Regions from separate parts of the Agrobacterium sp. 22094 genome, predicted to be linked through region 2. Evidence: predicted binding sites of a transcription regulator. Region 2 holds the regulator's gene; each other region holds the start of a gene.
The links. The regulator LexA, encoded in region 2, represses DNA repair genes until DNA is damaged. The targets are predictions, from matches to a motif close to TGTTCNNNNTGTGTTCNG.
Positions count from the first base shown of each region.

Region 1 (4,204 bases), on a different contig from region 2:
ATAGGCACCCTCAGGGCGCGGCTGCTGGCCTGGCTTCCACTGCAGCAGCGGACGGATGAGGTCGGCCAGACGCTCGAGAATATCGATGCGCACAGCGCGCTTGCCAAGGAAACGGAAGCCGGCAAGCTTGTAGAACATGCGCTCAAAACCGGGATCGGTGACGACCGAGGTACGGCCGGCAGCCAGAACCGGGATGAGATCGCCATAGCCCGGCTTGCCAAGGCCGTCATTCTTCAGGGCCCAGAGCAGCGTCACAAGCTCGGCAGGCGCCGGCTTGAGAAGTGCTGGCAGGAAGACGTGGTAGGCGCCAAAACGGATGCCGTAACGACGCATTGAGGCGCGAGCGTCCTGATCCAGCGTCTTGACCTCATCGGCGACATCGCGGCGGAACAGGATGCCGAGATTTTCAACCAGCTGGAAAGCCAGACCCTTGGCGAGACCCTGCAGATCTTCGGCGCGCGAAATATCGTCGAGCGGCTTCAGAACCGTTGCGATCTGGTGATTGACGAAGCGCTCGATGCGGGCGAGCGCGTGGTCACGCGCATTGCCGCTCAGCTGCTCGTCGGCCAGAAGGATGACGCGCGGCTTCATGATGTTGTCGCCGGCTGCCAGACGCGCCACGGGCTCACCGAGCCAGCGGACGAGACCGTCCGAGCTCATCGCCAGATCGCCATTACCACTGGCATGGAGACGGGCGGCGCGCGCCTCATACTCCAATGCGAGCGCCTTTTGCGCTGCCGCCTGGACGGCCTTGGCATCTGGACCTTCGGTTCCCGAAACCGGGGTGAACCGGAATCCCGCCAATTGACCGACATGATGTCCTTCTACGAAGACATCACCATTCACACTGATTTCAGCTTCAAGCATCGCATTCTCTCTTAGGCGCCTCATGAGCACAGATGTCCTGCGATCAACAAAGCGTTTCGTCAACCTTTCATGTAGAGCATCGGACAATCGATCTTCGATTTCCCGTGTCTTTTCTTGCCAGTGTGTCGGATCGGCAAGCCATCCTGGGCGGTTGGATACATACGTCCATGTTCTGATCTGCGCAATCCTGGCGGAGAGCGTGTCGATTTCACCATCCGTCCGGTCGGCGCGGCGTACCTGTTCGGCCATGAAATTCTCGTTGACCGTACCGCGTTTGACGAGATCGAAATAGAGAGTCGAGATCAGATCGGCATGTTGTGCAGGCGCGATGCGGCGATAATCCGGCAAAGCGCAGGCTTCCCACAATCTTTCGACGCGCTCCGCAGTGGTCGTGACGTCGATGATCTCCGGGTAGCGCCCGAGATATTCGAGTGCCTGCTGATCGATGGCAGGCAAGGCGCGCGACAGACCCTGCACCGTGGGTGCCGCATCGAGGCTCGCCTGGAGATTTCTGATGGACGAGAAATCGAAGTTCTTCGTGCGCCATTGCAGCACTTTGACCGGATCGAACTCGTGTGATTCGATTCGTTCCACCAACTCATCGTCCAGGGGATCGACGCGACCCGTCACGCCAAAGGTGCCGTCGCGCAGATGCCGTCCGGCACGACCGGCGATCTGGCCCATTTCAGCCGGGTTGAGATTGCGGAACTGATAGCCGTCGAACTTGCGATCCTGGGCAAATGCGACGTGGTCGACATCGAGGTTCAGACCCATGCCGATGGCATCGGTCGCCACCAGATATTCCACGTCGCCGTTCTGGTAGAGCCCAACCTGCGCGTTGCGAGTGCGGGGCGATAGCGCACCGAGAACGACCGCAGCGCCACCGCGCTGGCGGCGCACCAGTTCGGCGATTGCGTAGACTTCATCGGCCGAGAACGCAACGATCGCCGTGCGCTGGGGCAGGCGGGTTATCTTCTTCGATCCCGCATAGAAGAGTTGCGAGAGGCGAGGGCGCTCGACCATAACGATGCCGGGCAGCAGCTTTTCGAGAATCGGCCGCATGGTTCCGGCACCCAGAAGCAGCGTTTCTTCCTTGCCGCGCAGATTCAGAATGCGGTCGGTGAAGATATGGCCGCGTTCCAGGTCGCCCGCGAGCTGGACTTCGTCGATGGCGACAAAGGCGGCATTGGTTTCGCGTGGCATCGCCTCCACGGTGCAGACGGAATATTTGGCGCGTGGTGGGGAAATCTTCTCTTCGCCGGTGATCAGCGCAACGTTGTTGGCGCCGACCTTTTCCACCAGTCGGGTATAGACCTCGCGTGCCAGAAGGCGCAGCGGAAGGCCGATGACACCACTTCCATGCGCCACCATTCTCTCGATGGCATAATGGGTTTTGCCGGTATTTGTCGGTCCAAGAACGGCCGTTACACCGCGGCCGCTCAAGATCATGGGGCGAAAATTCAACGTACTATCCGCGAAAACGACGATGCTGCTACTCTTCGGACACGGCGTGAGGGCGCCCGCATTTCAGTCTTCCCACACATGGCAATCAGCAAGGCCAAACGCAAGGACGAAAGCGGTTATCATCGGCGTCGCCCTTGAATTGACAGCTAATTTGACACGCCAAAACCGCTTTTTTGCTGAGAAACGCCAAAGGCGCAAGATTCGGAACAGGTTGAGAACGAATCAGAGACGAATCGCTGACTCCGCCAGATTCAGCCTTTGTTCACGGCAAGATGTGGCTTCCGCTTCACCGAAAGCCACCAGATGCTGAATCAGATGATGCTAAAGGACGATGCCGGCTACAGAGGTTGTCCCGCCAGCAATCTTGGTCCATTGCGGTCCGCCGTTCCGGCGGCCTGGCCGATGAAGTAGGATTTCAATGCGGGGATACGATCAACCAGGCCCAGTCCAAAATCGCGGGCAACGCGGATTGGTCCGACATCATTGGAGAACAGACGGTTCAAAACATCGGTGGTCACACCCATGCGCACCGTATCGAAGCGGCGCCAGGACTGGTAGCGCTCCAGCACGTTGAGTGAGCCGATATCGAGCCCGATGCGATCGGCCTCGACGACGGTCTCGGCCAGTGCCGCCACATCCTTGAAGCCGAGATTGAGGCCCTGTCCAGAGATGGGGTGAATGCCGTGCGCGGCGTCACCGGCAAGCGCGATGCGTGGCGCGACGAAAGCGCGGGCAAGCGTGAGGCCAAGCGGGAAGGCGCGGCGCGGACCGACGGGGCGAATGGGCCCAAGCTTGTGACCGAAGCGACGCTCGAGCTCTTCTTCGAAGATGAGATCGTCGGACGCGACGAGGCTATCGGCATCTGCCGTGCGCTCCGTCCACACCAGCGACGAGCGGTTGCCCTTGAGTGGCAAGATGGCAAAGGGACCGGAGGGCAAAAAGTGTTCTTCCGCGCAGCCATTATGCGGGCGCTCATGCTCCACAGTCGTGACGATGCCCGACTGATCGTAAGCCCAATGAACAGTCTTGATGCCGGCCATGTCGCGCAGCGCCGATTTCACACCGTCGCAGGCGACCAGCAGACGCGTTTCCAGCGAGGAGCCGTCGGAGAGCGAAATCTGGTTGCTTTGCGGACCGGCGGAAAAACCGGTGACGCTGAGCCCATGGCGGATTTCGATACCGAGCCGCTCGCACACTCCCCGCAAAGCGCCGACCATCGCGACATTCGGGACCATATGCGCAAAGGGCTGGCCTTCCGCCACGTCGCCGTCGAAGGTGAGGAAGACCGGGCGAACAGGATCGGCCGTGCGCGAATCCGTCACGATCATCCTGTTGATCGGCTGGGCTTCCGGCTCCAACTCCTGCCAGATGCCGAAGACATCCAGCATGCGGCTAGCGGCGGCGATGATCGCGGAGGCGCGGACGTCCTTCTTCCAGACGTCTTCCGGTGCGGCTTCGATGACCTGCACACCAAGATGCGGCGCTGCCTGCTTGATGGCGACGGCAACGCTTAAGCCCACATATCCGCCCCCGGCAATCACGACATCAAGCATTGCGTCTTCTCCTGCGCCTTGCGTTCTTGTGCATATTCTTCTGCCATTATAGACCATCCCATCACGTCTTCATACAGCCGGAGCATGCCGAAATGTCGCATCCTTCTCAGTCATCAAGTCCGATGGAAAATCTTCTCGCCACGCTTGATCTTGAAAAGCTTGAAGAAAATCTCTTCCGCGGCACCAGCCCACAGGTTGGATGGCAGCGCGTCTTCGGTGGTCAGGTCATTGCGCAGGCACTGATGGCGGCACAGCGAACGGTGGATGCGGACCGTTTTATCCATTCGCTCCACGCCTATTTCATGCGGCCGGGCGATCCC
Region 1 is NZ_JBQEPX010000005.1:257,394-261,597, reverse strand. Features, by position in the region: gene ACTJK5_RS20110 (helicase-related protein) at 1-2,316, opposite strand, end outside; gene ACTJK5_RS20105 (ubiquinone biosynthesis hydroxylase) at 2,670-3,884, opposite strand; gene tesB (acyl-CoA thioesterase II) at 3,977-4,204, shown strand, end outside.
Region 1: a site for LexA is predicted at 2,534-2,551, ahead of ACTJK5_RS20110 (helicase-related protein). Genes of this name have one in related genera too.

Region 2 (4,204 bases):
TTCGTGCCGTTTTCAAACTGTCGCTCGGGCGCGCTGCTGATCAGCGCCACAACATTGCGAAAGACAGGCTCGCTGGAACTCTGGTTGAATGAGGCCGGAGCGCCCGTCGCAACTGCGCGCGCGGCGATGCAAGACGTTGCCAGACCCTGGTCGATTCACCGCGCCTATGACTGGCGCAGCAAGACCTCCGACGGCGCGATGCCGCCGCATATCGAGACGATGCTGGCGGCCGGGCAGTAAGTCTTTTGCTTCAATCTGCTGCGGAGCGGCGGTCTTCGATAATCTCGCCAGACGCCCGCGCTTCCTCTTCATGCTCCAAGTCGCGCCACGGCTCCCGGATCGCTGCCTCCTCCCACTCCCTGATCGCCGGCAAGCCAAGGAGTTGGGTCTTGTAAGCCTCCGCCGCTGGCGAGAGTGCTGTGCCGTAAGTCTGGAAGCGAAACGCGACGGGGCAGAAGAACGCGTCGACGGCGGTGAAATTGATGCCGGCCAGAAACGGCCCGCCGAAGGTGTCGAGGCCCTGCTGCCATAGCGCGTCGATACGCGCGATATCCTTGCGGAGCGCCTCGGTTGCCGGAACCGGTCTGATCCGCAAACCTACACTCATCGGGTGTAGATTGCGCAGCGATTGGAAGCCGGAATGCATCTCCGCGGATGCCGAGCGCGACCAAGCCCGCGCTTTGGCATCCTCAGCCCAAACACCATCATGCCGTTCCGCCAGGTACTCGATGATTGCAAGCGAGTCCCAGATGGTGACATCGCCATCCACGAGGCAGGGCACCTTGCCTGTGGGGGAGAAGTGCGTGAAGCCATGCTTGGGATCGGGATCGTTGAACGGGACGAGATTCTCTTTGAAGGGAATCTCCAATGTCCGCATCAGCACCCAAGGCCGGAGAGACCAGGAGGAGTAGTTCTTGTTGGCGATGTAAAGATCGTACATGTTGTCTCCTTCTGGTGATACGGCCACTTGAATCGCATGCGATCAGCAAAAGCGTCCATGCGGTGCAAAAGTGCGAATGTTATTTCTCTGTCCATCGTCCTAACGCATGAGCGAGAGGACATACAGGCCGAGTCTGTCATGTCAGATATCATATGAATTGATGCGTTCGCCGCTCTCACCTTTCCGAAAACAGAAGCAGAATGAACTTCATCGGTTCGTCGCGGTTTGATGGGAAGGCGTCAAGCAAATGGAGCGGTCGAGATGAACATGAAATCTGGCGGTTGTGCCTGCGGCAGCGTGAGGCTTTCGATAGTCGGTGAGCCCTATCGTATCGGGATTTGTCACTGCATGGATTGTCGCAAGCACCACGGCGCGCTCTTCCACGCATCCGCCATCTTCCCGCAGGATGCCGTGACCATCGAAGGAGAAATACGCAGCTATAATGGCCGCTTCTTCTGTCCCAACTGCGGATCGCCGGTCTTCGGAAAAAGCGACGACGAAATCGAGGTCAATCTCGGTTCTCTGGATTCACCAGATCAGTTCGAGCCGACCTACGAGCTTTGGACGGTCCGCCGTGAGGCTTGGCTGCCGGATTTCCCGGCATTGCGCCAATATGAGCGGGACCGGGAATCGACAGGCAGAACGGAAAAGGGGCGGTGAGACTGTCCACCTTGTCGGATGGTAGCCGCGAGGTGGATTAGCCGCGTCTGTAAGTCCTGCTCTTAGAAGCGACGGGCGAGGGCGCTTGTCGGTGGCACTGAAAGATTGCCGCCGTTCGAAGGCCATGATCGGCATGCACCCGACCATCCGCCAATCTTTTCCTCATCCTCGGATCGAGAATGAGGATAACGAGAAAGACGAAGACGAAGACGAAGACGAAGAGAACCAGCGTCGAGACCTCGGCGCGATCAGAGGCAGCACATCGCCGCATCTGCCAACGAGGTCTGCGCGTCTTGCCTCTGCAAGAGCACAGGCAGCCAGTCTGAGCCGACTATCGTTCGCTCAGTGATAGCGACGAATGAGACCGACCAGCTTGCCCTGAATCTTTACCCGATCCGGTCCGAAGATGCGGGTCTCATAGGCTGGGTTCGCGGCCTCCAGGGCGATGGAAGCACCCTTGCGGCGGAAGCGCTTCAAGGTGGCTTCTTCATCATCCACCAGTGCGACGATGATATCGCCGGGGTTGGCGGTGCTGCCGTTGCGGATGATGACGGTGTCACCATCGAAGATGCCAGCCTCGATCATCGAGTCACCCTTGACCTCAAGCGCATAATGCTCGCCCGTGCCCAGCATATCGACGGGTACGACAACATCGTGGGTGTTGTTCTGGATAGCGGAGATCGGCACACCGGCGGCGATGCGTCCCATCACAGGAACGGTGACAGCGGAGGAGATCTGATCGTTTGCTGGCTTCGGCGCGGGAGCCGGCTCAGGCGGTTTGGCTTTTCCGAGGCTGCCCTCGATCACGCTTGGCGAAAAACCGCGCGGCGGCTTCTGTGCGGGTGCGGAATAGGCTTCCGGAAGCTTGATGACTTCCAGGGCTCTTGCCCTGTTCGGCAAGCGGCGGATGAAGCCGCGTTCTTCCAAAGCGGTAATCAGCCGATGGATGCCGGATTTCGAGGCGAGGTCGAGGGCATCTTTCATCTCATCGAAAGATGGCGGCACGCCGGACTCTTTCATTCGCTCATGAATGAAAAGAAGCAGTTCCTGCTGTTTGCGCGTGAGCATGAAGAAAACCCTTGGAATACGTGGCGAAGATTCGCGAAACAAATACAGAACGAACACTATATGTTCCATATGTGTTCTGCAATCCCTTAAAATTCCGCAAACGTCTCCGCCTCATCAATTCGCAGTCCTGTTATCCGCGCAATGGTAGAAGTTCATAGCTTCTTTACGGTGTTGGGCGTCTTTTTCCTCTCCAGGTTGATGATTTCATTTTTGCGGGTATCTACAAGCTGCTTCGAGGATCACACGATCCGGTCATCCTGTGGTATGAAGGCCAAGCCATTCGAAGCATTATCAACAAAGTTATCGTAGCTCTACGGCGCTGCCTTGCAGCGTTTTTTCGGGGCAGGGACATTTTTATGAAGCTCGTTAGATTTACCCTTATCGGAATGCTGATTGCGCTGGCCGGTTGCCAGACCCTCGATCCCAATTCACCGGAAGCTTTGAAGCGCAAGGAGTATGACCGGTTGCTGCTGAACACGACGATGGCCAATTGCAAGCTCATCGTTCAACTCAATCAGAAGCGCGTTTCGCAGAACAAGGAGCCGACGCGCGACAATAACTGTGCACGGATCCTGAAAAATCACGCGCTTGGCGGCGTTCATCCGGCGAGCTTCATCCCCGATCTTGCGGTGAACGGCATTCCCATTCCGATCGGTGGACTGATCAAGCTTGCAATCGTTGCCGACCGAAACCAGCGTGAGAAGAAGGCCTGGGAGGCATCGCTACCGGCTTGGGTTTCCGCCGGTGGTGAGAACAGCGAGAACGTTTATCGCATGTTGCTGACTCAAGGCTTCAAGCCCGAAGAATTGGAAGGGCTGAAGGGAAGTGCTGGATTTTCCGACGCGGTGCGCGCAGTCGGGCCGTTCGTGCAGTCTTCCGAGGCCAATCCCGATGTCGTCCGGAAGGCGAATGCCGGCTAAAGGGCAAGCGGTTGGTGCTCCCTCATCTCGTGACACATGGCGCGCTTGCTGCTAATGCCTGTGCAACATCGCAAATTAAGCGGTTGCCGGCGATGTCCGGCGCATGTGTCGTGAGGAATGAGATGACTTTGAAGAACAATTTGAAAGTGGTCGCTGGCGAAGGCAAAGGCGCTGTCGCCTTCTCCAACACAGAGCGGTTTTCGCTGATCGCCGGTCCGTGCCAGATGGAAAGCCGCGACCACGCTTTCATGATTGCCGGCACGCTGCATGAGCTTTGCGGCAAGCTCGGCATCGGGCTTGTCTATAAGTCATCCTTCGACAAGGCCAACCGCACATCGCTCTCCGGACAGCGTGGCATCGGTCTCGACAAGGCCATGGAGATCTTTGCCGATCTCAAGAAGGAATATGGCTTCCCTGTCCTGACCGACATCCATACGGAAGAGCAGTGCGCCATTGTCGCCGAAACCGTCGATGTCCTGCAAATCCCGGCCTTCCTCAGTCGCCAGACCGATCTTCTGATCGCCGCCGCAAAGACCGGTCGCGTGATCAATGTGAAGAAAGGCCAGTTCCTGGCGCCCTGGGACATGAAGAACGTGCTGGCAAAGCTCAACGAGAG
Region 2 is NZ_JBQEPX010000001.1:938,475-942,678, forward strand. Features, by position in the region: gene ACTJK5_RS04455 (ComEC/Rec2 family competence protein) at 1-240, shown strand, start outside; gene ACTJK5_RS04460 (glutathione S-transferase family protein) at 251-940, opposite strand; gene ACTJK5_RS04465 (GFA family protein) at 1,202-1,600, shown strand; gene ACTJK5_RS04470 (hypothetical protein) at 1,692-1,949, shown strand; gene lexA (transcriptional repressor LexA) at 1,943-2,668, opposite strand; gene ACTJK5_RS04480 (hypothetical protein) at 3,025-3,588, shown strand; gene kdsA (3-deoxy-8-phosphooctulonate synthase) at 3,711-4,204, shown strand, end outside.

Region 3 (4,204 bases), on a different contig from region 2:
CACCTTGATTGCGAAGATCGTAGCAATGGCGGGTGAGCAAAAGCTTCACAAATTATGTTGAATTCGAACTATCTCCATCCCTTAAGTGACGGAACAAGGCAAGATGCTTTAATCTGGTGCTTATACTTGCCGCGACCACGCAAGAATTCGTATACAATATGCATATATACTGATATAAACTCATGCCTTGTATTGATTAATTCAATCAATACTTTTACAGCATCATCTGAAAAGCGTTAAGCCGCTGCCGAAAGCCGCTCGCCTGCGATGCGGTACGAGATTGCTTCCGCCAGATGTAGCCGCCCTACAACGGGCTTATCGTCGAGATCGGCGAGCGTGCGCGCCACTTTCAGGATGCGGTGATAGCCTCTCGCGGAGAATTTCAGCTTCTCTGCGGCGTCGCGCAAAAGTTGGAGGCCTGCAGCGTCCGGTTCGGCGCATTTTTCGATGAGTGCCGTGGTGCAGCGTGCATTGGTGCGGATGCCTTGGAAGCCGGCGGCTGCGAAGCGTTCTTCCTGCATCTGGCGGGCACGCGCAACGCGGCGGGCGACGTCGGCGCTGGCTTCCGCTGCCATCGGGCGGATAAGGTCTGCGGCCGAGACTGCAGGGACTTCGATCCGGATATCGATGCGATCCATCAGCGGGCCGGAAATACGCGCCTGGTAATCGGAAACGCATCTTGGACCGCGTGCACAGGTGAAGCCCGGTTCACCGGCCATGCCGCATTTGCAGGGGTTCATGGCGGCCACCAGCTGGATTTCGGCGGGATAGCTGACGCGATGATTGGCGCGCGCGATGATGCATTCGCCGGTCTCGAGCGGCTGGCGGAGCGCATCCAGTACCTGCGGCGAGAATTCGGGAAACTCGTCAAGAAACAACACGCCATGGTGAGCAAGTGAGGCTTCACCCGGCTTGGCGCGTAAGCCGCCGCCGACAAGCGCTGCCATGGTTGCGGAGTGGTGCGGGGTTCTGAATGGGCGTCGATCTGAGAGCTTGCCGCCGGAAAGCTGTCCCGCGATCGAATGCACCATCGACACTTCAAGCAGTTCCGAGGCGGACAGTGGCGGCAGGATGGAAGGCAGGCGGGAGGCCAGCATGGACTTGCCGGAGCCGGGCGGGCCCACCATCAAGAGATTATGTCCACCGGCCGCTGCGACTTCCAGCGCCCGCTTCGCGCTCTCCTGTCCCTTGATGTCGGCGAGATCCGGAAGATTATCAGGATTGGCGCGAATGGCCGGAACCGGCCTCGACAGAAGTTGCGTGCCGCGAAAATGGTTGGCGATAGCAATCAAGCTGCGCGGGGCGAGGATATCGATCTCAGCACCTGCCCACGCCGCCTCTGGACCGCTATCGGCTGGGCAGATCAGACCCTTGTCTTGAGCGTTGGCGGCAATGGCTGCCGGAAGAGCACCGGCTACAGCGCCGATCGTGCCATCGAGATTGAGTTCGCCCAGCACGACGAAGCGGTTCAGCGCCTCCGCTGGAATGGCGCCGAGTGCCGCCATCAGGCCGAGCGCAATGGGGAGATCGAAGTGCGAGCCTTCCTTTGGAAGATCAGCGGGAGCAAGATTGACGGTGACCTTCTTGGCGGGCATGGCGAGACCTGATGCGTGAAGGGCTGCCTGTACACGCTCGCGGCTTTCGGCCACTGCCTTATCGGGCAGGCCCACGATCTGCATGCCGACCTTGCCGGGTGCCACCATGACCTGAACTTCGACAGGCACACCCTCGATGCCCTGAAACGCAATTGTATTGACGCGCGCTACCATGAAATGGCCCCCACAGCCGTAATCGCCGTCCGCACGGCTCTACCAGATCGCGCCCACAACTTGGCACAGGCATGAGAATAAAACAAGAACATGAGGGTGAGTTTCAGTGGGCCAGAATGACAGCGGCGTTTGAAATGGTGAATGCGGCAACCTGTGCGACAACCAGCTGGCGCGCGCGGCGCTCGGCGCACCGGCATCAATCCGTCATCGAAAAGACGCGAGACCTGTCCGCAAGGCGTTATGTTTGCGCTTGACAGAAAAGACAAACCTCCTAATAGCTTTCGCACGAAAAGGAGCGCACTGTTCATGCGGCATGTCCAGCACATGATTGTCATGCAAAGCCCGGCGGGTTCAGCCGGCGATCCTGCGCGCCTTTCTGGTTCCATCCGAATTACGGCCAAAACGACGATTAAAACCGTCTGACGTCTCTGGCCCGCCGCTCTCTCCCCGGTTTGGCCGGGGAAAGGAAGCCGCAGTTTCGCGGCTCCCCCTCACCAAAAAGAGGAGAGGCAGAAAGAGAGCTTGATCATGGGTTTCAAAGTTGCAATCGCAGGCGCCACCGGCAATGTCGGGCGCGAAATGCTGAACATCCTGGCGGAACGTGGTTTCCCGGCGGATGAAGTTGTTCCTCTGGCTTCCGCACGCAGCCAGGGCACGGAAGTGTCCTATGGCGACCGCACGCTGAAGGTTTCCAATCTCGAGAACTACGATTTTTCCGATACCGATATCTGCCTGATGTCGGCCGGTGGCGATGTATCGAAGAAGTGGTCTCCGAAGATCGGTGCGCAAGGTTGCGTCGTTATCGATAACTCGTCTGCCTGGCGCTACGATCAGGACGTTCCGCTGATCGTTCCGGAAGTCAACGCCGATGCGGTCGAAGGCTTCAGGAAGAAGAACATCATTGCCAACCCGAATTGCTCCACGGCGCAGCTCGTCGTCGCGCTGAAGCCGCTTCACGATGCCGCCAGGATCAAGCGCGTTGTCGTCTCCACCTACCAGTCCGTTTCCGGTGCAGGCAAGGAAGGCATGGACGAGTTGTTCCAGCAGACCCGCGCCGTCTTCGTGGCCGATCCGGTCGAAACCAAGAAGTTCACCAAGCGCATCGCCTTCAACGTCATTCCGCATATCGATGTCTTCATGGAAGACGGTTACACCAAGGAAGAGTGGAAGGTTCTGGCAGAAACCAAGAAGATGCTGGACCCGAAGATCAAGGTGACCTGCACCGCTGTGCGCGTTCCCGTCTTCATCGGCCACTCGGAATCGGTCAATATCGAGTTCGAAAACGAAATCACCGCCGATCAGGCGCGCGACATTCTGCGCGAAGCACCCGGTTGCCTCGTCATCGACAAGCACGAAAATGGCGGCTACATCACGCCGGTCGAGTGCGCTGGTGAAGATGCAACCTATATTTCGCGCATCCGCGAGGACGCAACCGTCGAAAATGGTCTCAATATCTGGGTCGTTTCCGACAACCTGCGCAAGGGTGCGGCACTGAACGCCGTTCAGATCGCCGAACTTCTGATCAACCGTGGTCTGATCAAGCCACGCAAAGCCGCTGCGTGATACGGTTTTTTAACAACTATTAACTATAACCCGTCCGTTACTTTCGAGAATGGGCGGGTTTTCAATCTTCGTGCCTATCACAGCCAGTTCATTTGCTGGTTATGAAGACGAACGGCAATTTGTGCCTCTCAATTCTCGCTAGTGGAATGAATTTGACGTTTGATACCCATCTGCGGTGATCTTGAGGATCAAATGTCACAGTCAGACCATTAGACAGGCGAACATGGCGAGGGGCTGTCCCTCACTCTATCAAAGGCAGATACGGATGCGGGCAATAAAGGCTTTTTCCCTTGGTGCGACGGCAGTTGCGATGCTGGCGGCAACGCCGCTGCAGGCGGCGCAATGCGGCAATACCTCGGCAGGTTTCGGCAACTGGGTGCAATCCTTCAAGCAGGAAGCGGCAAGCCGCGGCGTCAGCCCGGCAGTCCTTGATCGGGCTTTCTCCAACGTCACCTACAACCAGGCGACGATCCGTGCGGACCGTGGTCAGCACAGTTTCAAGCTCTCCTTCGATCAGTTCATGCAAAAGCGCGGTGGCCAGGCCATCATTTCGCGCGGCAAGGCGATGAAGAAGAACAATGCGGCGCTGTTTGCCAATATCGAGCGCGCTTACGGCGTTCCAGCCGGCCCGCTTCTGGCGATCTGGGGCATGGAAACCGGTTTCGGCGGATTCATGGGCAACCAGCACACACTGTCTGCCGTCGCGACGCTGTCTTATGATTGTCGCCGTTCCGACTATTTCACCGAGCAGCTTTACGCAGCCTTGAAGCTGGTGGGTAATGGTTCGCTCAACATCAACGCCAAGGGCGCAGCCCATGGCGAAATCGGCCAGACCCAGTTCCTGCCGCTGAACGTCGTGCGCTATGGCGTCG
Region 3 is NZ_JBQEPX010000008.1:91,442-95,645, forward strand. Features, by position in the region: gene ACTJK5_RS22435 (YifB family Mg chelatase-like AAA ATPase) at 237-1,769, opposite strand; gene ACTJK5_RS22440 (aspartate-semialdehyde dehydrogenase) at 2,298-3,332, shown strand; gene ACTJK5_RS22445 (lytic murein transglycosylase) at 3,598-4,204, shown strand, end outside.
Region 3: a site for LexA is predicted at 1,843-1,860, ahead of ACTJK5_RS22435 (YifB family Mg chelatase-like AAA ATPase). Genes of this name have one in related genera too.